Regions from separate parts of the Limosilactobacillus walteri genome, predicted to be linked through region 2. Evidence: predicted binding sites of a transcription regulator. Region 2 holds the regulator's gene; the other holds the start of a gene.
What was found. Region 2 encodes NrdR, which represses ribonucleotide reductase genes. Its sites were predicted from a motif close to ACACNATATATNGTGT; they were not measured.
Positions count from the first base shown of each region.

Region 1: nrdD (anaerobic ribonucleoside-triphosphate reductase) is a predicted target of NrdR. The motif match lies at 2,411-2,426, and genes of this name have one in related genera.

Region 1 is NZ_QORN01000040.1:11,397-27,719, reverse strand. Features, by position in the region: gene DTK66_RS09170 (GNAT family N-acetyltransferase) at 94-645, shown strand; gene DTK66_RS09165 (DHA2 family efflux MFS transporter permease subunit) at 704-2,101, opposite strand; gene nrdD (anaerobic ribonucleoside-triphosphate reductase) at 2,503-4,737, shown strand; gene nrdG (anaerobic ribonucleoside-triphosphate reductase activating protein) at 4,807-5,385, shown strand; gene apf (aggregation-promoting factor) at 5,783-6,553, shown strand; gene fabZ (3-hydroxyacyl-ACP dehydratase FabZ) at 6,794-7,231, shown strand; partial or broken gene DTK66_RS09140 (MarR family winged helix-turn-helix transcriptional regulator) at 7,317-7,765, shown strand; gene DTK66_RS09135 (beta-ketoacyl-ACP synthase III) at 7,786-8,760, shown strand; gene DTK66_RS09130 (acyl carrier protein) at 8,780-9,022, shown strand; gene DTK66_RS09125 (ACP S-malonyltransferase) at 9,024-9,974, shown strand; gene fabG (3-oxoacyl-[acyl-carrier-protein] reductase) at 9,958-10,692, shown strand; gene fabF (beta-ketoacyl-ACP synthase II) at 10,722-11,954, shown strand; gene DTK66_RS09110 (acetyl-CoA carboxylase biotin carboxyl carrier protein) at 11,962-12,405, shown strand; gene fabZ (3-hydroxyacyl-ACP dehydratase FabZ) at 12,408-12,842, shown strand; gene accC (acetyl-CoA carboxylase biotin carboxylase subunit) at 12,851-14,224, shown strand; gene accD (acetyl-CoA carboxylase, carboxyltransferase subunit beta) at 14,221-15,075, shown strand; gene accA (acetyl-CoA carboxylase carboxyltransferase subunit alpha) at 15,062-15,838, shown strand; gene fabI (enoyl-ACP reductase FabI) at 15,855-16,323, shown strand, end outside.
Region 2 is NZ_QORN01000037.1:28,410-44,732, forward strand. Features, by position in the region: gene DTK66_RS08745 (response regulator transcription factor) at 1-158, opposite strand, end outside; gene rpmF (50S ribosomal protein L32) at 382-561, opposite strand; gene DTK66_RS08755 (YceD family protein) at 616-1,173, opposite strand; gene DTK66_RS08760 (nucleotidyltransferase) at 1,302-2,438, opposite strand; gene DTK66_RS08765 (class I SAM-dependent DNA methyltransferase) at 2,451-3,191, opposite strand; gene rsfS (ribosome silencing factor) at 3,191-3,547, opposite strand; gene yqeK (bis(5'-nucleosyl)-tetraphosphatase (symmetrical) YqeK) at 3,547-4,161, opposite strand; gene DTK66_RS08780 (nicotinate-nucleotide adenylyltransferase) at 4,154-4,798, opposite strand; gene yhbY (ribosome assembly RNA-binding protein YhbY) at 4,818-5,129, opposite strand; gene yqeH (ribosome biogenesis GTPase YqeH) at 5,157-6,284, opposite strand; gene DTK66_RS08795 (YqeG family HAD IIIA-type phosphatase) at 6,277-6,807, opposite strand; gene rplT (50S ribosomal protein L20) at 6,958-7,311, opposite strand; gene rpmI (50S ribosomal protein L35) at 7,356-7,553, opposite strand; gene infC (translation initiation factor IF-3) at 7,576-8,088, opposite strand; ribosomal protein L20 leader region at 8,131-8,269, opposite strand; gene dnaI (primosomal protein DnaI) at 8,316-9,257, opposite strand; gene DTK66_RS08820 (replication initiation and membrane attachment family protein) at 9,274-10,641, opposite strand; gene nrdR (transcriptional regulator NrdR) at 10,659-11,123, opposite strand; gene coaE (dephospho-CoA kinase) at 11,169-11,768, opposite strand; gene mutM (DNA-formamidopyrimidine glycosylase) at 11,773-12,603, opposite strand; gene polA (DNA polymerase I) at 12,615-15,281, opposite strand; gene DTK66_RS08845 (YoaK family protein) at 15,404-16,090, shown strand; gene DTK66_RS08850 (Bax inhibitor-1/YccA family protein) at 16,125-16,323, opposite strand, start outside.

The DNA.
Region 1 (16,323 bases), on a different contig from region 2:
CCTTGTAAATAAACTAACATGTCAGTAATAGCTAACGATTGCCTATCTTCTATAAGATACGATATGATTATTTAAAATGAAAGGATGGTAACGATGATTGAAGTTTTAAAGGTAGCAGCGAAATCGCCTGATTTTAAGAAAATTAATCATGTATATCAGACAGTTTTTCCTAAGAATGAACGATTGCCATTATCGTTTTTGCAAATGCGTGCCAAAGCTGGCAAAGCAGAATTTTGTAGCATTTATGATCAACATGAGTGGGTGGGATTCTTCTATACGGTGTTTGATCAGCGAATAGCTTATATTTTCTTTCTAGCGATTGATCCGTACTACCATAGTAAAGGATATGGTAGTGCTACATTAACAGCAATCAAGAAGCGATATTCTAATAAGTTAATAACGTTAAGTACTGAAAGAATTGATCCAGCAGCAACAAATAATCGCCAACGGATTCGTCGTCATCAATTTTATGCGAAAAACGGATTTGTTAAGACTGGCTTTTATACTGTTGAAAAGGATGAGGAAAAATTTGACCTACTGAGTCAACAATCAACAATAAACCCGCAACTTTTTCAGCAGTTAATGAATCGTTATTTAACTCATCGGCATCATCGTTATATGCCGTTTAAGATTATTCGTGAATAGTACAGAAAAAAGACCTGCAACGTTTGGGAAATCCCGAATATTGCAGGTCTTGTCAATTTTATTTTTGTTGATCTTGCATCTTAAATGTTAATACGATAGCAACGATTATAAGGACGATTGCAAAGTAAATTCCGTAATGGAAACCATTTGTAAAGCGGAAAGCCGTGGAACCAGTCGTCATTGCACTTCCGAGGGCTAAGAAACTAGTGGCTAAAGCAGTAGCGAGGGCACCAACTACTTGTTGCATGGTGTTCATAATTGTACTACCATCCCCTGATTCCATCCCTGATAGGGCATTTAACGCACTTGTCTGTGATGGGGACATTGCGAGGGGACAACCAATCATTAAAATAATATGAGCAATTATGACATAAGCAATTGAAGTATTTGTACTAGTGAATGCTAACATTACCGCACCGATTAAGGCAATGGTAAAACCAATGATAGCTGGTTTCTTTGCTCCGATATTATCATAGAGGCGGCCAGCAACAGCAGAAGTTAGTGCGTTGATAATACCTCCTGGTAACATAATCAATCCAGTTAAGGCAACTGGCAATAAGAGACCATTTTGGTAAAACATTGGCAAAAGATACATTATTGATAAAATAATTCCAAAGTCTAACATTACTAATGATGAGCCGATAGCAAATGCTGGCGTCTTGAAGATTCGTAAATTCAGAATAGGAGTCGCAAGATGCAGTTGTCGGTATACGTATAGTCCTAAAACAACGATCCCCACAATCAAGGAACCTAGTACGGAGAATGATAACCAGCCATCACGACTTGCCAGACTAGCTCCGATAACGATTCCTGAACAACCAATTGCTGATTCAAGAATTGATAAGACGTCAACGTGCGGCTTGGTCAACTCACCGATGTTTTCTAAAGAAGTAATTGCAAAAAATAAGGCAATTAATAAGAATGGAATAAATAACCAAAAAATCCATTGCCAGGACAGTTTTGCTAAGATCAATCCAGTTAATGTTGGACCGATGGCAGGGGCAAACATAATTACTAGGGCACATATTCCCATTACTGCCCCGATTTTTTTCGGTGGGAAGATTTGCATGACGACTGCAAACATTAAAGGAAGAATTAATCCCGTTGCAATTCCTTGAATCATTCGGCCAATTAATAAAATTGAAAAGTTATTAGCTAATGCTGAAATGCAAGCCCCCACAATAAAGTCGATGAGAGCAAAGATAATAACTTGGCGGGTCGTAAACCATTTAGTGATGATGCTTGATAATGGTAGGATAATCCCAATGACCAACATATAACCAGTAACTAGCCATTGAATTGTGGCGGTATTAACTTGTAAAGCTGCCATTAATTTTGGCAAAGCGATATTTAATGATGTTTCGCTAAACATTCCTACAAAAGCGCCAAGCAGCATACTAACCATCGCAAGTTTTGGATGACTAACCGCTTGGCGGGCTTGTAATGCATTTTCCATAAATGAAAACACTCCTTCTCTTTTATACAAAATTCACACAAAGGTTAGTCTAGCAAATTATGGCTGGGGCTCGTAAGTTCTTTTTTGAATAAATAATATTCTTAACGATATAGCTTAAGATTATTAAGGATGCCGAATGATTAGACGTTTATGAAAGTTACGAATTCTATTTAGTGATAATATGATTTGGAAAATAAAGAATTAAAATTTTGACTAAATGTCCTAAAAAAAGCGTCAGTCTTACATTCTTCACTTTAGCCGTGCTATATCAGAATTGGATATTTCAGTAATAAGATTGTAAATAAGTAACCACAACATATAGTATTTTAAAAGTCAACTCTTTCTATAAGTTGTATTTTGAGCTATGATAGTAGTCGTTATATTCGAGAGGGGAAATGACGATGAAAGTGCAAGTAATTAATGAAAACGACCTTAATAGTTTGACCAGAGTCCAAGTGGTTAAGCGTGATGGTACAGTGACACCCTTTTACGCTTATAAGATCAAGCTTGTCTTACAAGCACTCAATGCTGATGAGCAGACGGTGCAAAGTGTCTACATAACGATTTTTAACGCCCTGCTTAATCAGTCAACGGTTAGTGCTGAAACGATTGCTGATCTTTTTGTAAAAGGGCTGACTGATGCTAACCATGAAGAACTTGCTAAGGTTTATCGTGACTATCGTCAGCATGATGAAGAAGCATTTGCTGAGGCAACTAATCCCCAAAATAAGTTAGAACAACTTTTTGACCGTAATTCCCGTGTTGTTCACGAAAATGCCAATAAGGATAGTCATGTCTTTAATACCCAACGGGACTTAGAAGCAGGGGTTGTTAGCCGTGCTCTTGGTCTACGGATGTTACCAGGGATTGTCGCCAAAGCCCATTTACGAGGTGATATTCACTGGCATGATCTTGATTACTCACCGGTGACGCCCGAGACCAATTGTTGTCTAATTGACTTTGACGAGATGCTTAAACATGGATTTAAGATTGGGAATGCCTGGGTAGCTTCACCACGTTCAATCCAAACGGCAACCGCTCAAATGTCACAAATTATTGCTAATGTCGCTTCTTTACAGTATGGCGGATGTTCTGCTAATCGGATCGATCAATTATTAGAACCATATGCTAAGCTTAATTATGAAAAACACATGAAGGACGCCGAAAAATGGATTGTCCCTGCAAAACGCGAAGAATTTGCTCGGGAAAAAACTAAAAAAGATATTTACGATGCGATGCAGGCGTTAGAATATGAAATTAATACGCTTTACTCTAGTCAAGGTCAGACTCCTTTTACTACCGTTAATTTTGGCTTGGGGACGAGTTGGATTTCCCGTGAAATTCAAAAAGCAATTTTAGAGATCCGAATTAAAGGGTTAGGAAAAGAACATCGGACTGCTATTTTTCCTAAGTTGATTTTTACTGTTAAGCGCGGCTTGAACCTTAATCCAGAGGATCCCAATTACGATATTAAACAATTAGCTCTTGAGTGTTCTACTAAACGTATGTACCCTGACTTATTAATGTATGACAAAATTAAAGAGATTACCGGTAGTTTTAAGACCCCCATGGGATGCCGTTCTTTCTTACAGGGCTGGACGGATCCTGAAACGGGAAAAGAAGTTAATTCTGGACGCATGAACCTCGGGGTTGTTACTGTTAACCTACCACGGATTGCTCTTGAGGCACACGGCGATAAGCAATTATTCTGGGAAATCTTTCAAGAAAAGATGAATATTTGTAAGATTGCACTTGATTATCGGATTAAACGGACAAAAGAAGCTAAGCCAGAGAACGCCCCGCTTCTTTATATGTATGGTGCATTTGGTAAGCGCCTAAAGAAAACCGATAGTGTTGATGAAGTATTTAAGAACAGTCGAGCGACAGTTTCACTTGGGTACATTGGCTTATACGAAGTGTGTGCTACTTTTTATGGATCAAACTGGGAAAGTAATAAAGAGGCCCATGACTTTGCAATTGCAATTACTAAAGCAATGCATGATCTTTGTGCAAAATGGGAAGAAGAAGAGGGATATCACTTTAGTTTATACTCGACGCCCGCTGAATCATTGACTGACACTTTTTGCCAAGATGACCTTAAGAAATTTGGTCGTGTCGAAGATGTTACTGATAAGGAATACTATACTAATAGTTTTCATTATGATGTGCGGAAACATCCAACACCATTTGAAAAACTTACTTTTGAAGAAGACTTTCCTAAATATGCTGCAGGAGGATTTATCCACTATTGTGAATATCCTAATCTCCGCCAAAATCCTAAGGCTTTAGAAGCGGTGTGGGATTGGGCATATGACCATGTTGGCTACTTAGGAACTAATACTTCGATTGACCAGTGTTTTAAATGTGGTTTTAAGGGCGAATTTGAAGCAACTGCACGCGGCTTTAGGTGTCCGCAATGTGGTAATCATGATCCAGCAACTTGCGATGTAGTTAAGCGAACATGTGGCTACCTAGGAAATCCTCAACAACGGCCAATGGTTCATGGCCGGCACGAAGAAATTATTCACCGGGCAAAGCATATGGACGCCGGGATGATAAAAAATGCAGCGAGCTTTGAACGAAATCGTCAAATGGATATAAAAGCTCATGCTGATATCACCGGTGATCAAATTTAATATTATATAGAAGAAAAAAGGTCTGTTTCGGCTTAGAGTTGCAGGCCTTTTGATATAGGAGGAAAAATAATGGTTGATGCTAAATTACCACGGAATCCTGAGCCACAAGAATGGCTGGCTAAAGATTACTCACAACAGTATGTTGCTGACTATAAGCCATTTAACTTTGTTGATGGTGAAGGAGTGCGTTGTAGTCTGTATGTCAGTGGGTGCCCTTTTAAATGTCCAGGCTGTTATAATCGAGCTGCACAAAATTTCCATTATGGACAACCATATACACAAGAATTAGAAGATCAAATTATTACGGACCTTTCGCAAAGTTATGTTCAAGGACTAACTCTTTTAGGTGGTGAACCATTTTTAAATACCCAGGTTTGTTTAAGAATAGTTAAACGGGTAAGAAAAGAGTTTGGTCATGAAAAAGATATTTGGTCATGGTCTGGCTATACTTGGGAAGAGCTAATGAAAGAATCCGATGACAAGCTTGAATTATTGCACTACCTTGATATCCTCGTGGATGGCCGTTTTCTTCTCGCCAAAAAAGACCTAACGCTTCAATTTAGGGGAAGTTCAAATCAGCGCATTATTGATGTTCCAAAGTCATTGCAACAAGGAGAAGTTGTAATTTGGGATAAACTTGTTCGGTAGAAAAGAATACCTATATGCCTATATTTGATTACACTAGTGTTACAAAAAGACCATAATAAGAAAAAATAAGCTGCTACTTCATTAAATTTAAGATGAAAGTAGCAGCTTATTTATGTTTATATTACAGAGTTTGGTCAATTATGGGAAGAAGTTAGTTATACCTAAGTTACTGATATAACAGTAAGATAGCCATGAATGTTAAGTGATTATTAATTTATTTATTACAAAATATTACGAAAGACGGCAAAATTGATAATACAGGGTAACCCACGTGTAATTTTAAGAGAGTATATTAATAACTGTTGAGAGATATAAGAACTCAACACCTTAAATAATTAAACAAATAAATAACTACTTAATTGAAACGAATTTTATGAAAAGGATGGGATTTTTCTTTATGAAGTTAACGAAGAACATCGCGAAGATTACTGCTGCCGTAGCAGGTGCTGTTGCCTTGGGAACATTCGCTACTGCAACTACTGCTAATGCTGATTCTGTATACACGGTGCAAAGTGGTGATACTTTATCAAGTATTTCCTACAAATTAGGTCACGACTTAACCTATGTTGATTCATTAGCCTCAACTAATAACATTGCCAATAAAAATTTAATTTACGTTGGTCAAAAATTAGTAATTAAAGATAATGGTCAAGTAGCGCCAGCAACTGCCCAACAAGCAGCTACTTTACCAACAGCAAGTCAAGCACCGGCTGTTGTAGAACAACCACAACAATCACAACAACCTAGTCAAGCACCAGTAGTTGCTAGCCAAGCTGCCGCTCAAGTGCAATCAGCAGCACCGGTATCAGCTCAACCTCAGCAACAAGTACCGGCACAATCTGCGGCTCCACAACAAACTACTACTCAACAAAGTTACAGTAGTGCTCCAGTTCAACCACAAGCTTCAAGCACAACAACTACGAATTACAACTCAAATGTTAGTGGTAATGATGCTTCAGCTAAGGCTTGGATTGCGGCCCGTGAATCTGGTGGCAGTTACAGTGCCCGTAATGGTCAATATGTTGGTAAATACCAATTATCAGCATCATACTTGAATGGTGATTACTCAGAAGCTAACCAAGAACGGGTAGCCGACCAATACGTAACTAGCCGTTATGGTTCATGGAGTGCTGCTCAATCATTCTGGCAATCACACGGTTGGTACTAAAATTTAATTAAGCTAGCAGGCGGGATGTAATATCCCGTCTTTTTCTTAGCCTTACCAAGAAGGGTATTTCTAAACTTTTCTATCCATCATTAATAAGCAACTCACGCTAATTTAGTTCTATGAGTTGCTTATTTTTTATATAAAATAGTTTGACAATCAAAATATTATTTTATATAATTTGAACATCAAATGTTTTGATATTTGAACTATTTTTAAAGGCAGGTGAATCTTTTGGTAAAAATGGTCGCACAGGAGATTATGGACTTGATTCCTAACCGATATCCGATTTGCTATGTTGATTATGTTGACGACATGATTCCTGAAAAAAAGATCGTTGCTACTAAGAATGTAACGATTAATGAATCATTTTTTCGTGGGCATTTTCCTGGAAATCCAGTGATGCCAGGAGTATTAATCATTGAATCGCTTGCACAGGCAGCATCAATTTTGATACTAAAATCTCCCCGTTTTTATAAGAAAACGGCATATCTTGGAGCAATTCATAATGCAAAATTTCGGGCAATGGTTCGACCAGGAGATGTCTTAAAATTACATATTGAAATGAAAAAGATTCGTTCCAAAATGGGAATCGTTGATGCTAAAGCGGTTGTTAATGGCAAAACTGCTTGTAGTACTGAACTGGTTTTCATTGTTGCTGAGCGTAAGGAAAAGATTTAACATGGGAAGTCTTTATCATTTATAATGTATTTTGATATATCAAATTATTTGTATTACCAAATAAAATTAAAGGGAGAAATACATTATGAGTAAAGATACGGATTACCTTGAGATCAATAAGGGACTTATTAAAAGTTACTCGGGGATTTTATGGATTGAAGAAAATGAGTTGCGGAAAAGTGACTTTAATGATTTAACGATTAAAGAAATGCATGCAATTGATGCAATCTCAATGTATAATCATCAGACCATTTCGCAAGTTGCTGCAAAGCTCCATCTAACACCAGGGACGATGACAGCAATGACAGATCGTTTGATTAAGAAAGGCTATGTTGAACGTATTCGTGATCAAGAAGATCGCCGAATAGTCCGCGTTTAGCCTTAACTAAACGCGGACGTCTTTTATATCGTGCTCACCGCGCCTTCCACAATATGATGGTTAAAAGCTTTCTAAAGGGAATGAATGCTGAAGAAATTAAGGTTATAAAAAAAGCGATGCAAAATCTTGAAGACTTTGTTGATCAGCATTCGTAATACAAGGATGTGTGAACTTAGTGCAAAATATAAAAATTATTAGTACTGCAAGTTATACACCGCCACAGGTTGTCACTAATAACGAATTAACAACTTTAATGGATACCTCAGATGAATGGATTAAATCGCGAACCGGAATTAGTCAGCGTTGCATAAGTCAAGATGAGAACACGTCAGGTTTAGCCTTTAAGGTTGCAAAACAGCTGTTACAAAAGGCTTTAGTTAGTGCGGACAAAGTAGACTTGATTATTATTGCTACAATGTCGCCTGATGCCTACACTCCATCAACAGCAGCAATTGTCCAGGGATTACTAGGAGCAGGAAACGCAATTGCATTTGATATTTCCGCTGCTTGTACAGGGTTTGTCTATGCTTATAATATCGCTGAATTAATGTTGAGGAGTTCGGAAATGAGAACAGCAATGATAATTGGCGCAGAAGTGTTATCTAAATTAATTGACTGGCATGACCGTAATACCGCTGTTCTCTTTGGTGATGGTGCTGGCGGGGTCCTTTTACAAAAAAGTGAGGATAAAACGTCAGGTACTCTTGGACAACACTGGCAGACGTTTGGCCAACTCAGTAATAAAATTATTGCTGGCCAAACAAATATAGCACCAGGTTTCCCAAAAGATAAAACTTCTCTGACTACCTTTTCGATGGCTGGACGTGATGTCTATCGTTTTGCTACCCATGAAGTGCCTAATTCCATTAAGCAAGCAATGAAAACGGCTCATGTTAATTTGAATGTTATTGATCATTTTTTACTTCATCAAGCCAACGTGCGGATAATTCGGCAAATTGCTAAAGAATTAAATCAGCCGCTAACAAAGTTTCCGATTAATATTGATAAATATGGAAATACAGCAGCTGCAAGCGAACCAATTTTGCTGGCAGAATGTGTAAACGCTGGGGTCGTAAAACGTGGTGAAATCATTGCTTTAAGTGGTTTTGGTGGCGGATTAAGTGTTAGTACAATAATTCTAAAATATTAAATATAAGGAAGATTTTATTATGACTGAAGAAGAAATTTTTGATACTGTAAAGAATATTACTATTGATGAACTAGATGTAGATAAAGATAAAGTTACAATGGACACGAATATTAAGGATGACCTTGATGCGGATAGTTTAGATGTCTTTGAAATTATGAATGAATTGGAAGACAAATTCGATATTGAATTGGATGCTGACGAAGGAATCCAGACTATTGGTGATGTAGTGAACTTTGTTAAAAAGCAACTCGACGAGAAATAATATGCGTTACGGAATTTTATTTAGTGGTCAAGGTGCACAACGATCGGGAATGGGAGTCGAGCTAATGGCCGACTCTCTTTTTTCAAAGATTATTACTGAGGCTAGCGAATTAATTAATCTTGATCTCTTCGCTATTATGAAGAATGAACATGGTGAGTTAAATAAAACAGAATATGTTCAACCAGCATTGGTGGCTGTTAGTTATGGAATTTACCGAATGTTAGAAAGAGATTTACCAAACTTACCAATAAAGGGAATGATCGGGTTATCGCTTGGCGAGTATGCGGCTTTATTTGCTAGTAAAGCTATTTCTTTTAGTGCCGGAATGCAACTATTAACTGCTCGTGCTGAGTTTATGCAAGCTGACGCTGATAAGGTTGATAGTACATTGGCAGCAATCCTAAATCCTGAGATTCATAAGATTGAAGACCTTTGTCATGAACTTAGAAGTAAAGGCAAACAAATTTATGTTGCTAACTATAATTCCCCCGCACAGTTAGTTATTGGTGGAATTATTTCTGATGTTCAAGAAGCAGTTACTCAGATTGAACAAAAAGGCTTGGCAAAGCGCACTGTTGTTTTGAAAGTTAACGGTGCTTTTCATACTCCCTTATTTAATGGAGCACAGGAAAAAATGCACCAGCAACTTCAAAATGTTAACTTTATAACCCCAACGCTGCCGGTTATTAGTAATACGACAGTTATGCCATTTGAAAAGGCGACAATTAATTTGGTTTTAGAGCGGCAGTTAGCTGTTCCGACACATTATGGTGCGGGACTTCAATACTTAATTGAACACCAACAAATAGATACCACTTTGGAGATTGGCCCTGGGAAAACGTTAACGCGGTTCGCTAAACAAATAAGTCCGCAATTAAAGACGAGTCATATCTCTGACCTTGATAGTTACCAAAAATTTATAAAGGAGTATCGGTATGGATCTCAAAGATAAAGTTGTTTTCATAACGGGTAGCAGTCGTGGCATCGGTGCAGCCACAGCTTTACTATTTGCTAATAGTGGTTGTCACGTAATCCTTAATGGTCGCCATGAAACTTTACCAAGTAAATTAGAAGATCGACTTAAAGCAAGCGGCGCTGAGTATACTTATCTTCAAGGTGATATTGCTGATGAAGAAGCGGTTAAACGCCTAGCAAAAACGGCATGGTCAATATATAACCAGATCGATATTTTAGTGAATAATGCAGGGATTACCCATGATAAGTTATTAATTAGAATGAAAATTACTGAATTTGATGATGTTCTTAATGTTAACCTTCGTGGAACTTTTATGCTTACGCAACAACTTCTCAAAAAAATGTTTAAGCAACGTTCAGGAAGCATTATTAATTTAGCAAGTATTATCGGAATTCATGGTAATGCTGGTCAAGCAAATTATGCCGCCAGTAAAGCTGGCATCATTGGGTTAACGAAGACTATTGCGCAAGAGGGTGCCCTTCGTGGAATAAGGTGTAATGCTGTTGCGCCCGGAATGATTAAAAGTGATATGACTGCCACCCTTTCAAAACACATTCAAAAACAAATTTTAGAGAAAATCCCACTAAAACGGTTAGGCTCTCCACAGGAAGTTGCCAGTACAATTAAATTTCTTGCACAAAATGAATATATCACCGGCCAAACACTTATCGTGGACGGTGGGATGACAATATAGTTATGTGGTAATTAGTTAGGAGGAATAGGATGCCAAGAGTAGTAATTACAGGAATGGGTGCAGTCGCTCCTAATGGTAACGGTGTTGAAGCATTTGTTGCTAACTCACTTGCTGGGAAAACTGGTATTAAGAAAATTAGTAAATTTGATGCAGCTGCAACAGGAATTACTGTTGCTGGTGAAATTGATGATTTTGACCCTGCAGCAGTAGTTGGGAAAAAAGCAGCCCGCCGAATGGACTTGTATTCTCAATATGCTATTCAAAGTGCAGTAGAAGCAATGGAGATGGCTGGGGTTAATAATGAAAATACCAATCCCTATGACCTTGGAGTAATTTATGGTTCTGGAATTGGTGGTTTAACAACGATTCAAGACCAGATTATCAAAATGCATGATAAGGGTCCTAAGCGGATTTCACCAATGTTTGTTCCAATGTCGATTGCTAATATGGCAGCGGGAAATATAGCGATTCGCTTTAATGCTCAAAATATTTGTACCGCAATCGTAACAGCCTGCGCGACAGGAACTAATTCAATTGGGGAGGCCTTTCGTCAAATTAAAGAAAGGCGAGCTAAGGTAATGATTGCTGGTGGATCAGAAGCATCAGTTAATGAGATTGGAATTGCTGGGTTTGCCGCATTGACGGCACTCAGTGAAACGACTGATCCCACCAAAGCTTCTTTGCCGTTTGACGTCAATCGAAATGGTTTTGTACTTGGTGAAGGTGGTGCAACATTAGTCCTTGAAGAACTGGAACATGCACAGGAACGTGGAGCTAATATTCTAGGTGAGATAGTTGGCTATGGTGCTACTTCGGATGCTTATCATATTACATCCCCAGACCCAAATGGAACTGGAGCCGCTCGGGCAATGGAAGCAGCTATTAATGAAGCGGGAATTAAGCCTGCTGATGTTACATATATCAATGCCCATGGAACGGCAACTCACGCTAATGATTCTGGTGAAGCTAAAGCTATTAATCAAGTATTTGGTAAAGACAGCGCGGTACGTGTTAGTTCAACTAAGGGAATGACAGGTCACTTATTAGGTGCCGCTGGTGCGATTGAAGCGGTTATAACTGTCGCCGCTTTAGCCAAAGGGAAGTTGCCCGTAAATGTCGGTTGTTATGAACAGGACCCAGAATGTCAAATTAATCTTGTTACTAAGGAAAATCAAGATATTCATGATGCAACGTATGCAATTAGTAACTCTTTTGGCTTTGGTGGTCACAATGCGGTTTTAGCTTTTCGTAAATGGGAGTGATTTTTAATTGGAGCTTAAAGAAATTCAAACTTTGATGCAAAATTTTGAAGATTCCGATATGCGGGAGCTCAATATTCAAGATGGTGACTTTCACCTGTACTTAAGCAAGAACAAACAGTCCCATTATGATCCGCAAACGATTGTTAAGCAACAATCTACAAAGGAAAGTGAGCCTGTACTACCGGATAGCAATGATACAGCCATTTCTACTAATAAGACAATCAAAGCACCGTTAGTCGGAACAGTGTATTTACAACCTAAACCTAATGAACCGGCTTATGTTAATGTCGGCGACCATGTTCAAAAGGGTGATATTGTTTGTGTAATTGAGGCAATGAAAATGATGACTGAAATTAAAAGTGAATTTACTGGTGTAGTAACTGGCATTAATGTTACTAATGAAGAACTAGTTGAGGTAGAACAACCGTTATTTACGGTTTCGGAGGATTAAATATGGCTGATCAAGTATTAGATATTAATGCAATTCAAAAAATTATCCCTCACCGTTATCCAATGCTTTTGATTGATTATGTAGAAGAATTAGTTCCTGGTGAAATGGCAGTTGCTCGACGTAACGTTACTATTAATGAAGAAGTTTTTAATGGTCATTTTCCAGACAACCCTGTTTTACCCGGTGCGTTAATCGTTGAGTCATTAGCGCAAACTGGTGCAGTAGCGTTACTTTCTGAACCAAGATTTAAGGGAAAAACTGCCTATTTTGGTGGAATCCGTTCGGCGGAATTTCGCAAGGTAGTTCGTCCTGGAGATTCAATGAGACTCGAGGTTCATTTAGAGAAAATTCGTGGTCACATTGGGGGTGGAAAAGGAATTGCAACTGTTGATGGCGAGCGAGCATGTACAGCAGAATTAACTTTTATGATTGGTTAGGTGTTTAGATGTTTTCAAAGGTTTTGGTTGCTAATCGCGGTGAGATTGCGGTTCGTATTATTAGGTCATTACGGGAATTGGGAATTAAGACGGTTGCTATCTATTCTACGGCTGACCGTGAAAGCCTCCATGTCCAATTAGCTGATGAAGCCGTCTGTGTAGGAACTGCCCGGGCACAAGATTCGTACCTAAATGAGAAAAATATTCTAGAAGCTGCTATCGGTACTGGAGCAACGGCAATTCACCCTGGATTTGGCTTTTTATCAGAGAATGCTGAGTTTGCAACTATGTGTGCTGATTGCGGAATAACTTTTATCGGGCCCCAGGCATCTGTAATTGATTTAATGGGAAATAAGGAACACGCTCGTGAACAAATGAAAAAATCGGGTGTGCCCGTTATTCCTGGTAGTGAAAGCTATATTGTCGACTCGGCAGAAGCAGAACGGGTTGCTAATCAAATTGGGTATCCTGTCCTTTTAAAGGCTGCTGCAGGTGGCGGTGGTAAGGGAATTCGCCGAATTGAAAATGCTCGTCAGATGAAGCGATCCTTTGAAGCAGCACAAAGCGAGGCTAAGCTTTCGTTTGATGATGATCGAATGTATTTAGAGAAGATCATGGAAAATGTTAAACATATTGAAGTACAAGTTTTTCGTGATGATTTTGGCAATGCGGTTTATTTTCCAGAGCGTGACTGTTCCTTGCAACGCAATAAGCAAAAGGTTATTGAGGAAAGTCCGTGCCAATTAATTACTAATACCCAGCGTAAAGAATTAGGACAGATTGCTTTACGGGCCATCAACTCAATTGATTATCACAATACCGGAACAATTGAATTTTTAATGGATCATCACCATAAATTCTATTTTATGGAAATGAATACTCGGATCCAAGTTGAGCATACTGTTACAGAAATGGTAACTGGAATTGATCTTGTAAAAGCTCAAGTACTTGTCGCGGCTGGTGAATCATTGCCGTTTACTCAAAATGATATTCAAATTCGTGGACATGCAATTGAATGTCGAATTAACGCAGAGGATCCCAAACGAAACTTTATGCCGATGACTGGTACGATTAACTATTTATATTTACCAGTTGGTAATCTAGGAATGAGGATTGACACAGCCCTATACCCTGGCGCCCAAGTTACTCCCTTTTATGATTCAATGATTGCAAAAGTAATTGCCCTTGGTCATGATCGTATGGAAGCAATTGAAAAAATTAAACGACTTTTAAGTGAGATGGTTATCATGGGCATTACGACCAACCAAAATTTCCACTTGGCTATTCTTAATGATTTAACCTTTTTAAAAGGAAAAGCAACGACCACTTTTCTTGAAAATTCATTTTTACCGCGTTGGAAGGGAGATGAAACGACGTCATGAAATTATATGAGCAAAATAATACATTGAGTGAGCGTCATGTAAAAGCCGACAAGCGCGCCGATGCTAAGATTCCTGATCGTATGTGGATAAAGTGTCCTTATTGTTGTGATACGTTATTTGCAAAACAACTAACTGAATATGCTGTTTGTCCTAATTGTGATTACGGTTTCCGAATTACTGCACGGCAGCGGGTGAGTTGGTTAACCGATGATTTTGTGGAATTTGATAGTGACCTTCAAACCAAAGACCCGCTTAATTTTCCTGGTTATCAAGAAAAGATTAATAATCTTCAAGCAGTGACGAACTTAAATGATGCGGTTTTAACTGGTGAAGCAACAATTAATACAACTAAATTTGCTCTCGGGATTATGGATCCGACATTCATCATGGGGTCATTAGGTACCGTTGCGGGAGAAAAGATCACTCGCTTATTTGAATATGCCACTGCCCAAGATGAGACGGTTGTTATGTATACTGCCTCTGGTGGCGCACGGATGCAAGAAGGAATCTTATCTTTGATGCAAATGGCCAAGATATCGCAAGCTATTGCTAATCATAATACTGCTGGATTGCTTTATATTGTCGTTTTGACGGATCCAACGACTGGTGGTGTTACTGCTAGTTTTGCTATGGATGGTGACATTATTCTTGCGGAGCCACATGCGTTAATTGGTTTTGCAGGAAGACGAGTAATTGAGCAGACTATCCATGAAAAATTGCCTAAGGATACACAATCATCAGAAAATCTACTTAAACACGGCTTTATTGATGCAATTATTAAAAGACAAGAAGAAAAAGAAAAATTAGAGTGGCTAATCAAAGTTGGAGGTGGTCGCAATGACTGCGCTTAGTCCAATCCAGGTTGTTGAAAAAGCTCGTAACGGTAAAAAAATAACTGGAAAGCAAATCATTAATTATCTATTTGATGATTTTACTGAGCTCCATGGTGACCGTTTGGGCAGCGATGATGGAGCAATTATTGGTGGTCTTGCAACATTTCATGGTCGAGCAGTAACGGTTATTACGACGGAGCGGGGATCGACATTGCCAGATAAAATTGCTAAACATTTTGGCTGCCCGATGCCTGGTGGATATCGAAAAGCGGTTCGCTTAGCTGAACAAGCAGGTAAATTTAAACGACCGATTCTTTGTTTTGTTAATACTGCCGGTGCTTTTCCGAGTAAAGATGCTGAAGAGGGTGGCCAAGGAGAAGCAATTGCCCAAAGTATATTTAAAATAGGTCAAATTCCGGTTCCAATTATAACGGTGATTTATGGTGAAGGCGGCAGTGGCGGCGCGTTAGCCCTGGCATGTGGGGATGAAGTTTGGATGCTTAACTATTCTACTTATTCAATCCTTTCGCCAGAAGGTTTTGCATCTATTTTATGGAAAGATGCGTCTAAGGCAGATGAAGCAGCCAAGGTTATGCAAATGACCCCCGCCGCATTATTAAAAAGACAGATAATTGAGGGAATTATTGATGAAAATGAAGAAGAATATCAGGTCACATGTCAAAATATTGACCGGGTTTTATGGTCACGATTATCTAAATTACAAAAGCTGACATCAGAAGAACTAATCGCAAAGCGTCAAATGCGGTATCGAAAATTTTAAGAGAGAGAGGATTGAGATGGAAAATTTGTTATCAGGCAAGAAAATTGTTGTAATGGGGGTTGCTAATAGGCGCTCAATTGCATGGGGATGTGCTAAGGTCATGGCGGCCCAAGGTGCGGAGATTATCTATACTTATCAAAATGAACGGTTAAAGAAGGGAATTAAGCGGTTAGTTGACGATGAGAGTCACTTAATAGAGTGTGATGTTGCTAGGGATAAAAGTATTGCAACTGCTTTTTCGTTAATTAAAGAGCGTTTTGGTCAAGTTAACGGAATTGTTCATGCAATTGCTTATGCGAAGAAAGAAGAATTAGATGGAACAATTTTAAACGCTAGTCGAGAAGGTTATGCGTTAGCTCAAGATATTTCGTCTTACTCGCTTATTGCGGTAGCTAAAGAAGCACAAAAACATGACTTACTAACTGTTCCTGCAAGTATTGTTACCTTAACTTATTTTGGTTCTGAGCGTGCGATCCCAAATTATA
Region 2 (16,323 bases):
AAATCAAGTAAAATAACGTCAAAGTCTTGATTTAAAGCAGCATCTAGCCCTGCACGGCCATCAAGTTCTACATCAGTATCGTATCCTTCATGCTTTAATTCAAGTTCAACAAAATTTGCTAAATTTTCCTCATCCTCAATAATTAAAATTCGACTCATTAATAATTCACCTACTATATAAACTTCTTCATTTTGATATACGTATTAATAAAACACAATAATTTTATCACAAATTTCTAATAAACCCTAGTATTCTCAACACGAAAAATATAGATTTATCAAGGAATTAGATTATATCATTTTTTATCTCCCAGTTCTTAGAAAATTTTAAAATAAAAAAACTATCCTAGGTCCGGCGCCTAAAGGATAGTTTTTTTGTTAATTAGTTGTTAGTGTTAACAACTTGCTTGCCGTCGTAGTAACCACAACTAGGGCATACCATGTGTGACTTGCGAAGTTCACCACAGTTTGGGCAAGGAGTAAGGCCAGGTACATTTAACTTAATGTGACCCCGACGCATACGCTTCTTAGTCTTTGAAGTCTTCCGTGCTGGAACAGCCATGTTTGACACCTCCTAAGAAATTAAAATTATCCACAAATGGTTTTTAACCGTCCGCTACTTTTTGTTATCCTGATCAGGAAAAAGGTTTTGCAACTTCGCGAGACGTGGATCAACTTTTTTATCTTCCTGCTTTTGGGCCTTGTAGTCATCTTCAGAGATAACATTCCACCCTTTACCAGTTGGCATTGGTTTACCAGACTTTTCTTCCGCAGAAAGGACCCGTAACGGTACCTGCTCCACAATATTCTCAGCTAAGGCTGTATCGAAATCAATTGGTTCTCCCTTCTTGATGAGAAAAACCACATCATCTTCATCCTCATAGCGAGAAAAATGTGAGCGATCATCAATATACGTCTCAGTAAACGTAAAATCGAGTGGTAGTTGAACGGGTGTTAACGAACGACTAGATGGGACAGTTAGCGTTGTTGTAACGTGTGCGCTAATCGTGGCATCCCCGTCGTCATAAGTAACGTATCCATCAACTTTAACTGGTTGAACAGCTAAAATAATATCTGGAAACAGTTTCGTTAATGATGCGTTCAGATCAAAAGTACTTTGAATATGAAGTGGTTCATCTTGATAACGATGTAATTCAGCTAACGACCATTTCACCGTACTAACCTCCTAATGCAACATGTGCAATTATACTAGTCCCCTAATAGCTTGTCAATGTTTTTTCCTTGACAAGCTATTAAGAATAACAATCTACTTAAATATTTTACCAAACTTTGCTCGCCACGTTAATTAATAATCACTGGGGGGTGTTTCAAATCTTGTTCTATTGATGTAAATGATTGATAGAGCTTTCCTGCGCGATAATCTAGGTTAAGCAGGCTATCACGAAGGCCTTGATCTACTTTAGTAATTAATGGTATCTCTACTTGTTTTTTTACCTGGTGCAAGTATTCGCGTCCCCGCTGATTAAACGCTAAAACATGCAGGTAAGGTGATTGCGTGTGCATTTGCACCTCTTTTTGACTAACCTGAAGCAAAGTATACAAACTAACCCGTAATAAATGAGCATATGTGTAGCGCTTTGTCTTGGTATATTTCATAAAGGCGGCAAAGTCTAAACTTCGCTGGGCAGCCTCTTTCATCCGATACTCTAATCCTTCGGCCATTAAATATGTCGATTGCAGGTAAGATATCGGGGCTTGAATTAATTGATTGCGTAATAACGGGTATAAAGATTGCCAGGACGGCACTGCTTTTACCTGAGCTAATGAATCAGCCATCGTTTGTGGTACTGCTTGGCGATATAAATCATTATTGGCAACTAGAGCATCACGAATCGCACTTGCGCTTGCAATCTTACCAGTAATCGTATTGTCGTGGTAGTTACTCCCCTGTCGTTGGATGGGAATCAACTCAAAAGGATAGTCATTCTGCATTGTTGCTTTTGTATAAGCAAAGGCAAGAATATCGTTGGGATCAACAAGGGTGACCCCCGTCTGCGCTTTTAATTGTTGATTGAACTGGGTAGCGTAAGTCGCATTGTATTTATTGAAGCTCTCTTGATTAAATAACTCCTCTGCTTTAACTAGCCGTTGAAAATTCCATTGTGGATGTTCAGCACCAAAGACAATTGACTGCACCCCTAGCGAGGATAATAATCGTAGCGCCCCCGCAGCAAAGCGGTGAGCAGGCTGAACTGCATAAAAAAGCGGGAGTTCAACCACTAAGTCCACCCCATTAGCAACGGCCGCTGCTGCCCGTGACCATTTGTCAACAATTGTAGGCTCACCGCGTTGAGTAAAGTTGCCACTCATCACCGCAACTGTTACGTCAGCTCCCGTTATTTCTTGTGCCTGCTGGAGATGGTAGCGGTGACCATTATGGAAAGGATTGTACTCAACGACAAGGCCAACTGCTTTCATTTTATTGTCTCCTTATTTTTGACATCGAAAAAACCAACGAGTTGGGTTGCCCGACTTCATTTCAGTTGAAAAGTCTGATCCCACGCTCAGAGAATTAAAACCGGCATGCTTTAACATTTGTTTTAACAGCGATAATTCATACGCTCGTTCGTAATGGGTCTCTCCAACCCGATCATAGCGGCCATCTGTTCCCTGCGTGAAAAATGTTAGTTCATGAATAGCACCATGATCTACCTCATCATTAGCAAAACTTTGCCACATAAATGCACGCTGGTGGTCCTCATCTTCGTAATTATACATATAGCCTGGATAAACTTCATCGGTTTGATATGGTGTGATCACATCAAATAAAAATACCCCATCGCTTTTTAAATGTTCAGCAATTTCATTAAATGTTTGCTGAACTTCTGCTGGTCCAGCTAAATAGCAAAATGAGTCCGCATAACAAGTAATAGCATCGTATTGGGGAAGGACACTAAGATCTCGCATATCGGTTTGAATCAGTTGTAAGGAAACATCTGCTTCAGTCGCGTGTTGGTCAGCTAAACTCAGCATTTCAGCCGAAAAATCGGCGACCGTTAATTCAAGGCCATCTTGAGCCAGCATTACTGCTAAACGACCACTTCCGCCCGCTAAGTCAAGGATTTTTTTATCTTGAGCTTGAAGATTTTCAAGAGTAAATTTCTCCCAATTACGGTACATTTCAGGATCAAATAACTGATCATATAACTGAGCAAAACTCTGATAGATCATTATTCATTAACCCAATCATTAACATTAACTAGTGGTGCATCTGCCCATAGTTTTTCAAGATTATAGAATTGACGCGTTTCTTCACGGAAGATATGTACAACAACATCACCTAAGTCTACTAGAACCCATTGCGCGTGATTCTTTCCTTCAACGCTACCAATCTTAAGATTTTCTTCATGGGCTTTTTCAACAATAGCATTAGTGATGGCTTGAACTTGGCGATCAGACCCCCCAGTCATAATCACGAAATAATCAGCCATTGGACTGATCTCGTCAACTTTAAGGGCAACAATGTCTTCTGCGCGCCGACCATCGGCAGCTTTTACAACCATTTCTAATAATTTTTTACTATCCATTAATCGATCTCTCCTTCATATTGTGGAACCCATGCATTATACGTATCAATAGTTTTGGGATAAACGGTCTTACCATTAGCAACTAAATAGTTTAGCGTATGCTTTGTTTGATAGGCAACACCAGCTTGAAGATTGGTCGCGGTAATTAGCCGTGCTTTTTTTACTCCGGCAAAGTCACGTCCCGGTTCAATATAATCAGCCATATAAATAACTTGCTCAAGCTTAGTCATAACCGGTGCGCCTGTGGTATGGTGGCGAACCGCGTTTAGTATATCTTCATCCCAAATGTTAAGTTCATCTTTGATTAGCTCCGCACCGACAATTCCATGCCAAATAGCATTTCCATAATTAAGCAATTCAGGATCAAGCCTCTTTTGCTTAATTTCATTAATAAAGTCACTGTCGGGCCGTTGCTTAGCATAGTCATGAACCAAGCCCGCAATGCTTGCTTTTTCAACATTAACCCCGTTTTTTATTGCCAGGTCAATTGCAGTTGCTTCAACCCGTAAGACATGGTGGAAACGTTTATCTTTCAATTCCTTTTTTAATCGCTCGATAAGCTCTAATCGGGTCATTGAAATATATTTTTTGGTGTATACTATTTCTTCACTCACGATATAATTGATGCTCCTCAATAAATTCCCGCACTGCGTCTGGCACCATATACTTAATTGATTGGTCGTTCTTAATCCGTTGCCTAATATTAGTCGAGCTAAAGTCGACCGTTGGAACGTCAACCCAGATTACGGGATACTTAGTCTCATTTTTTGCTCCTTGCCGGTGAATACCGACAAAGTGAAAGCGTGGCAAACGAATTAAATCGGCAATCCGGTACCATTTTTCAAGATAATCAACCATATCCCCGCCAATAATAAAGTAATACTCAGTATCGGGATGCTTATCAAGCAGTTCCTTAATGGTATCGTAGGTATAACTGACGCCACCACGTGCTAGTTCGGCCTGTTCAATACCTAAAAAGGGATTGTCAGCTATCGCCAGTTGCAACATTTGAAGCCGTAACTGCGGGTCAATGGAAGACTTATGATCCACATGCGGAGGTTTTGCATCGGGGAGGAAGTCAACCCGATCAAGACTTAAAGCATGACCAACCTGATCGGCAAAAAATAAGTGCGCATTATGAATAGGGTTAAACGTTCCCCCATAAAGGCCGATTCGTTTATGGTGATTGTGTGGGTTTGTTTGCAATTGAGCTTGCGTTTGTACCTTGTCTATTACACTACAGCTTTGCACAATGTCACTCCCGCTTCATTTAGATTTCTGCAACTCGTGACGATAATTCACGAGCATCTTTATTTGCTGAAACCTTAAATAATACTAAAACTCGACCAATAACTTGAACAACCTGAATTGAAGTCTTCTCTTCAATTAATTGGCGGACCTCATCAGTTGTTACATCAGAGTTCTGGAGAATACTAACTTTGATTAATTCACGACGGTCAAGCGCCCCATCTAACTGAGCAAGCCAGTTATCCGTTAATCCTTCCTTGCCAACAGAAAATAGTGGTTGTAAATGATTAGCTTGTGCACGCAAAAATCGCTTTTGTTTTCCTCTTAATTGCATAAATATTTCCTTTCAAATATTAAAAAATCAAACCATTGCTCGTCGAACTAAGGCACCAACGCCCTTCGGTACCCAGGCTGCAACTGTTGTCTTTGCTGGTACTGTAATCCAACCGAGTCCTTCAAAAACAACATCACTTTTCTCATTAATATGAAATTCGTATCGTTCAAGGGGCGGAAAATCATCTTTTTCATCTGCCGTTGGTGGTGTTAATAAGTCACCTAAGTGCTTAGCATAAAAACTATCCGCGTTACTTAGTTTTGTTCGATGAATCGGAAGGTTGTTATCAAAATATGCGACCATTCCAACTCTTTGGCCGTGCAGATAATCGAATCGGGCAACTCCACCAAGAAATAACGTCTGCCCATCATTCAACTGGTATGTCTTAGGCTTGATTTCCTTTTGGGGAGCTACAATCTTCAGATCCTTCGGTGATAATACATGGGCCATTTGCTCTTGATGGATGATCCCCGGAGTATCGACTAAAATATGACCATCATCTAATGGAATTTCGATCTTATCAAGCGTCGTCCCTGGAAACCGTGAGGTCGTAATTAATTCCTTTACTCCTGTCCGCTGCTTAATAATTTGATTAATTAATGTTGACTTGCCGACATTTGTTACCCCGACAACATACACATCACGGTCATGACGGTATTTTTCAATCACATCGAGTAAGTGGTCAATTTGGTGGTTCTTTTTAGCTGAAACAAGAACTGTATCAATTGGTCGTAACCCCGCTAAATTAGCTTGTTGACGAATCCAATCTCGCAGCTTAGGACGGCGAAGTGATCGTGGAAGCAAATCTTCTTTGTTGCCAACTAGTAATACTGGATTATCACCAACAAACCGGTGCAATCCGGGGATAAGGCTCCCATTAAAATCAAAGATGTCGACAACATAAACGATTAAGGCATGAGCATCCCGAATTTGGTTTAATAACCGTAAGAAATCATCATCAGTTAACGAAACAGGGGCAATTTCATTGTAATGGCGCAAGCGGAAGCAGCGCTGACAATATAACTCCCCTGTCTCCTTGCCCTTCTCTAAAGCAGACTTAGGCGTATAGCCTAAACCATTTGGATTATCAGTCTGGATAATGCTTCCACAGCCGATACAGCGTAATTCCTCATTTTGTTGTTCTTGTTCAGTCATTCAAATCCTCCTGCCATTTTAAATCTGGGTATTTTTTTAGTAATTGTTTCCAAACACGCCGTTCAAAGAAACGATTAATCCGCGTATCCCATTTATCAGTATTCAATAATGGGCGCACCAAAATACTACGAATACCGGCTTGATTAGCTGCCGCAACATCTGTTAACAGCTGGTCGCCCACCATTACTACCTCATTCTTGGTTAGGCCAAGCTTTTTTCGTGCACGATCAATTCCAAAGCTTAATGGTTTTAATGAGCGAGAAACAAATGGTAAGTCCAAACTATCTACTGCTTTGGCTACCCGTTCCTTACTATTATTAGAAATAACGATTAATGGAATATTAGCCTCATGTAAAGCCTTCATCCATTTCTTTAATTCTGGAGTTCCATTAGGGTTGTTCCAAGCAATCAAAGTATTGTCAAGGTCGCTAAAAACAGCCCGAATCCCCTGCTCTTTTAATTGGGCAGGTGAAACAGAATAGATTGTATTGACCATCCATGTTGGTTTAAATATCTCTAGCAAAGCTGCACCTCATCAAAATTTTATTATAATCGGTTACCCCCGACTAAATGTTCTAGTATTTAATTATATCCTGTGTCTTAACAGGAACGCAACTAAAAAAAGACCACTCATCATGCATACGCACCACAAGCGGTCAAATAGTATTTAGGCTTAGTTAAGAGCTTTCTTAGCTTCGTCAACGAGTGCCTTAAATGCATCAGCATCGTTAACAGCTAAATCAGCCAACATCTTCCGGTTAATATCGATGTTAGCAAGCTTTAAACCGTGCATTAACTTACTGTAACTAATATCATTCATACGTGCAGCAGCGTTAATCCGTGCAATCCAGAGTTCACGGAACTTACGCTTGTTGACCTTACGATCACGGAAAGCGTAAGTGTAACTCTTCATTACTTGGTCTTTAGCAGTCTTAAAAAGACGGTGCTTTGAACCACGGTAACCCTTTGCTAACTTCATAATGCGCTTGCGACGTGCACGCGTAACAGTTCCACCTTTAACTCGCATGTTGAAATCCTCCTACGTATCTTAAATAGTTATTTTTCTGAAGTTTACTTAAATGGTAATAACTTCTTGTAACGCTTTACGTTGGTCTTGTCCATCATGCTCAAACCACGTAATTGACGACGTTGCTTCTTAGTCTTACCGTGGAAACGGTGACTGGTAAATGAGTTACCACTCTTGAAACCACCATTAGCTGTACGCTTAAAACGCTTTGCAGCAGCACGGTTACTCTTCATCTTTGGCATAACTAATTCCTACCTTCTTAAATTAATTTTTTGCTTTATCAGCAGCTGGGGCAAGAGTCAAGAAAATACTCCGCCCTTCCATCTTCGGACGTTGGACAACAGTGGCAATGTCTGAAGTTTCTTCAGCCATTCGTTCAATCATGTCACGACCGATATCCTTATGTGTGATAGCACGACCACGGAAACGTAGTGAAATCCGCACCTTGTCACCCTTTTCGATAAACTTACGAACACGCTTTAATTTAACATTAAAGTCGTTGGTATCGATTGATGGACTAAGGCGAATTTCCTTAACCGTTATCGTCTTTTGCTTCTTACGAGCTTCACGCTCTTTCTTTTGCATCTCGAAACGGTACTTCCCGTAATCCATAATGCGGGCAACAGCTGGGCGTGCCTTAGGTGCAACTAATACTAGGTCAAGGTTAGCCTCTTCTGCTAACTGTAGTGCTTCTCGCTTAGACTTAATGCCTAATTGTTCACCGTTTTGACCGATTAACCGCACTTCACGTGCACGAATACCGTTATTGACAATCATATCTTGTGCTATGGCAACGCACCTCCAATTTTTTTAGCGAAAGATCAAGCAAAAAAGCGAGGCACAAATGTACCCCGCTTCATAATAATGACTATATAGTAATAGTTCTAATCATCATTCATCTCGTCAGCCCGGCGATCGATATCACCTAGGCGAGAAGCGGGTGCTTCTGCTTTTTCTTTCAACGTTTACTAGCTTACTAAATAACCAATTTAATGTCAAGGAGTTTATCCCTTTTCCCGCAAGTTTTTCCCTTCCATTTCAATTTCACGAGATAAGAACTTAATTCGTTCCATTATTCTTGCGGCTTTTAACGGCTCATTATCTCCCTGAGAGTTTATTGCAAGATGATTGTCCTGCAACTCGTTCATTGAGAAATTAGAACTAAAGAAAGTCGGCAATTCTTCTTGCATTCGATACTCTAAAATAACGCCAAGAATATCATCACGTACCCAGGTCGACATTGCGCTGGCACCAATGTCATCCAGCATTAATACCGGTGCCCGTTTGATAGCATCTAATTTTTGACCTGTGCTATTCTGCTTAATCGAATTTCGCATCTCAACGGCAAAGCTAGGGAAGTGAACCATTGTCGTTGCTACTCCTTTGGCCTTAGCTAACTCATTAGCAATGGCGCCAAGCAGGTATGTTTTACCAACACCGAATTTTCCGTAAAGATATAAGCCAGGCTGAAACTGGTCTTTATGATAATTATCAGTAAAATCCATTGCCGCCTGAATTGCCCTTGTTCGTGTATCGGTCTGGGTGTCCTCATTTAAATAGTAATCATCATAAGATGCATTTTTTATAAATTTTGGCATGTTAATTGAACTTACCAGTCGCTGAATATGACGTTGGCGTTGTTGTTCTATTAATTGTTTTGTCGGAACATAGGTAACATCAATCTGCCCAGCACTAATTATTAGCTGGGGAGAATATCCAGGAGCTACGGTCGGCACACCCTTTTTGATCAGCTGCTTTTCGTGGAAAAATTCGTAAAGTTTTGATTCTCCCCGTTTTATTGCTTCTTTACTAAGGCGATCACGATTATTGTTTAAAAAAGTTTGAACATCTTTATCTGCATAAACTTGATTCATAGTCTGCTGAATATTACCAGCAATATTTTGCCCACGCATTAGTTCTTGCAGAGTTTTATTAAGTGATTGCATCGTTGCCGCCTCCTTTTTATTGTTTTTTCTTACGATTGGCAATCCGCTCGCGGAGCTTAGTAATTTCTTGCGAGGAAGCTTTCTTCATCAGCTCGCTTTCCTTTTTCTTGCTCCATTCCGGCATTGGCTCATTAATTGTTTTCCGCCAATTCTTTTTCTTTGCTACTGGCTGCTTTTTCTTTTCTTGCGATTGCTTGTTAAAGTTTTTCAACTGAATGAGGGCTTGGCTCCCCGTTACAATCCCGTTACGGAGCCAATTATTTGCAATGGCATCGACAAAATTAGCACTCAGGGTAGAATTGCCACGGTCGCCAATGACGTACCACGTTAAAATATTAATTGCATCTCGTTGCAGTTTGTCTTCTTCGACTAACCGAGTCAAGATATGGCGCTCACCCGAAGTCACATAACCACCAATCTGCGCTTTTAAGTCTTGGAGAAACTCGATTGGTGCATATTCCTTAGCCGTATTTAAAAGTTGGCGGTCCTTGCTTGTCAATTGACCATCAGCTTTATCGACTGGTGGATTGTCTTTTTCTGCTACTTTTGCTGGTTGCGTGTAGACCACATTATAAGTCGAGGCAACAATGCGTTTAAATTTTTGCGAATCAAAATGATTGTCTTTAAGATTGATTGAACGTAAAATCAATTTTTTCATTGTTGGTTCATCAATTCCGTATAATTGGTGTTCAACAAGAATCAATTCACGATTATGCTCCAAGTCAGTACTGACAATTGGCTGGTTGGCAAGTAAACTCATCAACGTCGACCAATCAAAATCATCAGCCATATCAGTAGTTAATGACGGTTGCTTTTCGACTGATGTCTGTTTACGAGCATTCGCAATGGCCTCGGGGGTGGTTGTAATAGATCGTGAATTAACATGAAATTCATCAAAAAAATGGTGACTAATATTCGTTAAGACGGTATTAGTAGATACCAATTTAAATTGCCGGCTCTGGGCAACCAACTGATCAAAAGCATTTTCACCGATTTCTTCAAGCAAAAGGATGCTTAATAAATTGTCAGCAATAAATTTCTCCGGCGAGAGCGTTGATTGTAATTCATAGACATAAACATCCCCAACCTCATCATGTTGAAAATAGGTTTGAACTAAGCCAACAGCCTCTAACCGATGCAATGCCTCTATAACTTGACGGCCGCCAGTATTAAGCTGTGCTAACAACTCACTTTGCATCACTCGGCTGGCCAGCGTGGGGCGTGATCGCAACCGGGCCTTTAAAGCATAAAAAAGACTAAAGGCAACCGGCCCAAGGATTGGCTGATAAAATGCCGCAAATGTTTGATCGTTAAACTCAATAAATGATGGACTAGCAGTAACAACATACCCTGCTTGTGGGTCAAGAGTTGTTGCAACAGTCATTTTACAGCCCCCTCTTTTTATTTTTTATGTTCCGCCTTTACCATTGATTCAAGCTCATTCATAAAAGCATCGACATCTTTGAATTGGCGGTAAACACTCGCAAAACGAATATAAGCAATTTCATCAACGTTTTTTAATTCATTCATCACAAATTTACCGATAATTTGACTTGAAACTTCGCTTTCCCCAATACTACGAACTTGTTTCTCAACTTTATCTGTAATTTTTGTTAAACGTTCCATGCTGACAGGTCGTTTTTCAGCAGATCTGACAATTCCATTTAAGATCTTTTGGCGACTGAACTCCTGTCTTGTCCCGTCCTTTTTTATTACAAGTAAAGGTGTTTCCTCGTACCGTTCAAAGGTTGTAAAACGAAAGCCACAATGAATACACTCACGACGACGACGAATAAAGCTGCCATCTTCGCTTGGCCGGCTATCGACAACTCGTGACCCGTTTTTGTGACAATGCGGACAGCGCAATGCGTCCCCCTCCTTTTTAGTATAAGTACTTTATTTTATCATATTTTACTTGCTTTTTAGCTGATTTATTAAGGATGCAACCTGTTTTTGCAAGGCAACCTGATCGCCATCGTTATTAATTTGATAGTCAGCACGCGCTATTTTGGTTGTTAACGGCATCTGGGCAGCAATTCGTGCTCGTGCCGCCTTTTCAGAAGAATGATCACGAGCCATTAACCGCTCAAGCTGAATTTGCGGAGTCGTATAAACAACCACCACCTGATCACATTCTTCATCATAATGTTGTTCAAACAAGAGTGGAACATCAAGCACTATTAATGGAATTTGTTGTTTTTTTAAGGCTGTTACCTGGGCAAAAATCTCATCCCAGATCAATGGTTGAAGAATGTCATTAAGTTTTTGTCGGGCTTGTTGGTCATTAAAAACAATCTTAGCTAAAGCTGGACGATTGAGGTCCCCAGTCGGTAAAAGAACATCTGGACCGAATGCTTTTACGATCCGTGTAAGACCGATAGAATCAGGCATTTGAACTCGGCGGGCAACTTGGTCCGCATCAATAACCGGAATTCCGGCTTGTCGTAAGATTGTACTAACCGTTGTCTTTCCAGTTGCAATCCCACCAGTTAAACCAATTATTTTTGTCATTTTCCTATTCCTTTAGCGGTTGACAATGAGGACAGAAGGTGGTGCCACGTTCGGCAACCTTGATTTTTACTAACTTTGTTCCACACCGCGGACATTCTTCACCAGCATGACCATATGCATTCAACCGGTCTTGAAAGGCTCCCGCATTTCCAAAGGCATTAGTAAAGCTATGAACCGTGGTCCCCTTATACTTAATTGCAGTTGCCAGTTCGCTAATAATATTCTTGCGTAAAGCAGCAACTTCTTCATCAGTCAAGGTATTAGCTGGCTGCTCAGGATTTATGCCAGTCATCCATAAAACCTCATCCACGTAGATATTACCCAAACCTGCCACGTGGCGTTGGTTAAGTAAGAACGGCTTGATCTTTCCACGGCTTTTTCTTAATTCATTCTTAAAGAAATCAAGCGTAAATGTTGCCGCAGTCGGTTCTGGACCAATGGTCTTTAAACCGCCAACAGTCATTTCCTGTCCAGTTCTTACTAAAGTCATCCGCCCAAACTTACGGGTATCTTGGTAACAAAGCTCAGTGCCATCCGTAAATTCAAATACAACATGAGTATGCTTATCAACTGAGCTGCCAACTGGCTGGTTATAATACTTTCCTTCCATTCGCAAATGCGAAACCATTGTTAGATTATTAGTAAAGCGGAAAAGTAAATATTTCCCGCGCCGATCAACTTTTTCAATCGTCTGGCCAATCAATGCCTGACGAAATTCTTCGACATCGTTAGTAATCGTTTTCCCATAGTAGACATCAATCGCATTAATCTTTCGTCCAGCAGCAATTTTCATTAAGCCGCGACGGACAGTTTCAACTTCTGGTAGTTCTGGCATCTGACCGCCTCCTACTTCTTTAAGTCATACCATGTGTCACCGTACTTGCTATCCACTTTCAACGGGACATCAAGCTTGACGGCTGAATCCATTACTTTCGGGACCAGCTCAGACAATACTGGTATTTCTTCTTTTGGTGCTTCAAAAACTAATTCATCATGGATCTGCAAGAGCATTTTGGCCTTTAAATGCCGTTTTACTAGTTCATCTTGCATCCGAATCATTGCGATTTTAATAATATCAGCCGCGCTTCCCTGAATTGGCGTATTCATTGCCGTTCTTTCTGCAAATGACCGTTTACTAAAACTTTTCGCATGAATATCCGGCAGGTACCGACGCCGGTGGGTAATTGTCTCAACATACCCGTTCTTTCTAGCAAACTCAATCGTATCATTGATATATTTTTTAACTCCCGGAAATTCGTGGAAGTAATTTTGAATAAACTCATGCGCTTCTGCCCGGCTCACATGAATCCGTTGCGCAAGACCGTAATCACTAATTCCATAGACGATTCCAAAATTAACTGCCTTTGCCCGGCGCCGCATATTACGGTCAATCTCGGCATCCGGTCCAAGATGGAATATCCGGCGGGCGGTACTTGCATGGATATCCTCACCATTTTTAAAGTCTTCTTGAAGGTTCTTATCCCCAGTAATATGGGCGAGAACTCGTAATTCAACCTGTGAATAATCCGATGAAAAGATTTGCCATCCTTCATGACTTGGCACAAATGCCTTACGGATCAACCGCCCCTCTGGTAACCGAACCGGAATATTCTGAAGATTAGGGTCAACAGATGATAACCGTCCCGTCTGTGTCAAGGTTTGCAAGTAGCGAGTATGAATCTTCTGATCACTAGAATGAATCACTTTCAATAAGCCCGTAATATAAGTAGATTGAAGTTTGGCAATTTGGCGGTATTCCAGAATCTGTTCTACAATCGGGGACTTATCTGCTAATTTTTCTAATACATCGACCGCCGTCGAATAGCCGGTCTTGGTCTTTTTGATAACCGGCAGCTTAAGCTTTTCAAACAGGATGTGTCCTAACTGTTTGGTCGAATTAATATTGAATTCTTCTCCCGCTTCTTGGTAGATCTGACTCTCAATTTCCGATAGGCGTTCTGTCAACTTGCTGCCCATATCTTTAAGCGTCTGTGCATCAACACGGATTCCGGTAATCTCCATCTTAGCGAGGACCCGTGCTAATGGCAATTCAATTTCCGTATAAAGGGGCATCTGCTCATTTTCATTAAGTTTGGCAAAAAGATTTGTTCGCAAGTTTTCAATCGCACGAGCCTTATTAGCAAGATGACTGAAGAAGACTTCATCGTCATCCGGTACCGCCCGTTTTGCCCCCTTGCCATAAACTTCTTCATCTGTCTGCACATCATCATAATCATGCTCATGGGCAACTTGACCAAGGTCATTACTATTATCGTTAGTATTAAGGAGATAGGAGGCAAGCAAGAGATCAAAATCAATGTTTTCGAGGTTAATCCCTAATCGATGAAGACCAATAATTTGGGCTTTAGCATTAAAAACATTCTTTTTAATTTTCGTGCTTGTTAACAGCTCCTTCAATGGTGCTTCTTTAAGCAGGTCCATCTCCCGACTAGCAAACCAGTGCCCATCTTTACCAACCACAAAGCCGGCAAATGGTGAAGTATGATAATTAGCTTCTGGCATCTCAAGATAGAAACTCACTTCATCTCTTAATTGGTTTAATTCGTTTAAATTAGCCTTTGTTAAAACCGTATATTCAACTGGCGCAACCTGGGCATCATCTTCTTCACCAGCTACATCAGCGTCCATCTTTTTCAAGAATGATTTAAAGTCCATTTGTTGGTAAAACTTAATTAATTCATCATTTTGCGGACCTGTATATGTCAAATCGGCTAAATCAATCTTAATCGGAGCATCCTGCAGAATCGTCGCTAACGTCTTACATTCTCGAGCGATCGCTTCATCTTCAATCAGGTGCTCTTTCATCTTGCTCTTCTTTAATTCATCAATCCGGTCATATAGCTCTTCAACAGAACCAAATTGCTTTACCAGCTTTAATGCTGTCTTTTCACCAATCTTTGTAACCCCTGGATAATTATCTGATGAATCACCCATTAATGCCTTCATATCAATAATCTGGCGTGTCGTAATCCCTAATTTTTCTTCAACATGAGCTGGGGTGTAGTGCTCAGTATCAGTAACCCCCTTATGGGTAACAGCAACTGTCGTATGTTCGCTCGCTAACTGGGTCAAGTCGCGGTCACCAGTTACAATCAAAGTCTTGTAACCTGCATTGTCAGCCTGCTTAGCTAACGTCCCAATAATGTCGTCTGCTTCGTAATTAGCCAACTCATAGCTATGTAATCCCGAATCTTTAATTAATTCCCGCACATAAGGAATTTGTTCTGTTAACTCATTAGGCGTTTTATTTCGACCGCCCTTGTATTCGTCATACATCTTTGTCCGAAACGTTACTTTCCCCGCATCAAATGCTACGAGGGCTGCGTCTGGCTTAAAGTTTTGTAAGACATGATCAAGCATGAGCTTAAATCCATAGATAGCTGCTGTGTGCAAGCCGTCCTTATTTGTAAATTTATCCATCTGATTATGCATTGCAAAAAATGCTCGGAAAACAATGCTATTTCCGTCAATTAATAGTAATTGTTTTGTCATTTAATTCCCGCCCTTCTATCGCTAATAGTAATTGTACCAAAGAATGCCGCAATGGTTTAGTTACTTGACTAAAGATTAAGCTATAATTATAAATAAATGCCATTATCTTGGAAGTGAACTTTATGGATAAGTTAATTAATTATCAAAAACCAGCCGAAGCACGCTTATTTGCCCTCCTGCTTACTTTTAGCGGCGGCTTTATTGATGCATTTACATACATTAAGTGTGGACGAACCATGGCTGCTGCCCAAACCGGTAATATTATTTTCCTTAGTGCCGCGCTAGCAAATCATAATTTTCTCGGCGTTGTCGACCGTTTAGGATCATTAATCGCCTTTATTATCGGGCTTGCAATGGTTAGCATCCTCCATGCACATTTAAAAACAGATTACTGGCGGGTTGTATGCCTCCTGCCGATTTTGATCGTTGGCGCCATTATCGGCTTACTTCCTGATGATTTTCCAGATTATATTATGGTGCCTGCGGTGTCATTTGGACTAGCAATGCAAAGTGCTGCTTTTAGTAAGATTGAAGGCCTAGGTTATAACAGTGTCTTCACTAGCGGAAGTGTTAAAAAAGCTGCTGTTGCTTGGAGTGAATATTATTTTCACCATGACCGGACCCAACGAACTGTTGCCCTCAACTACTTTACAATTGTGGTCTGTTTTACTATTGGGGCAATTATTTCTGCCCAGCTTCTGCCATTTTTCCGGATGAAAACTATCTGGATTGCTACTTTCTTAATCTTAGTCACTGATAGCTCGTATTACCTACAGTTATTCAAAAGTAAACAACGCCGAATAAAATAAGCGACCAAGCCCAAAGCCTGATCGCTTATTTTATTTAGTTACGGTCACTCATTCCAAAGATTTGGAGAAGTGAGATAAATAGGTTTACGAAGTCTAAGTACAATTGCAATGCACCTAAGACTGCTAAACCGGTGACAGAAACTTGATCCCCATAGTTAATGTAAATTTGCTTCATCTTTTGAGCATCCCATCCGGTCAAAACCGTAAAGATAATAACGGCAATGAAAGAGAAG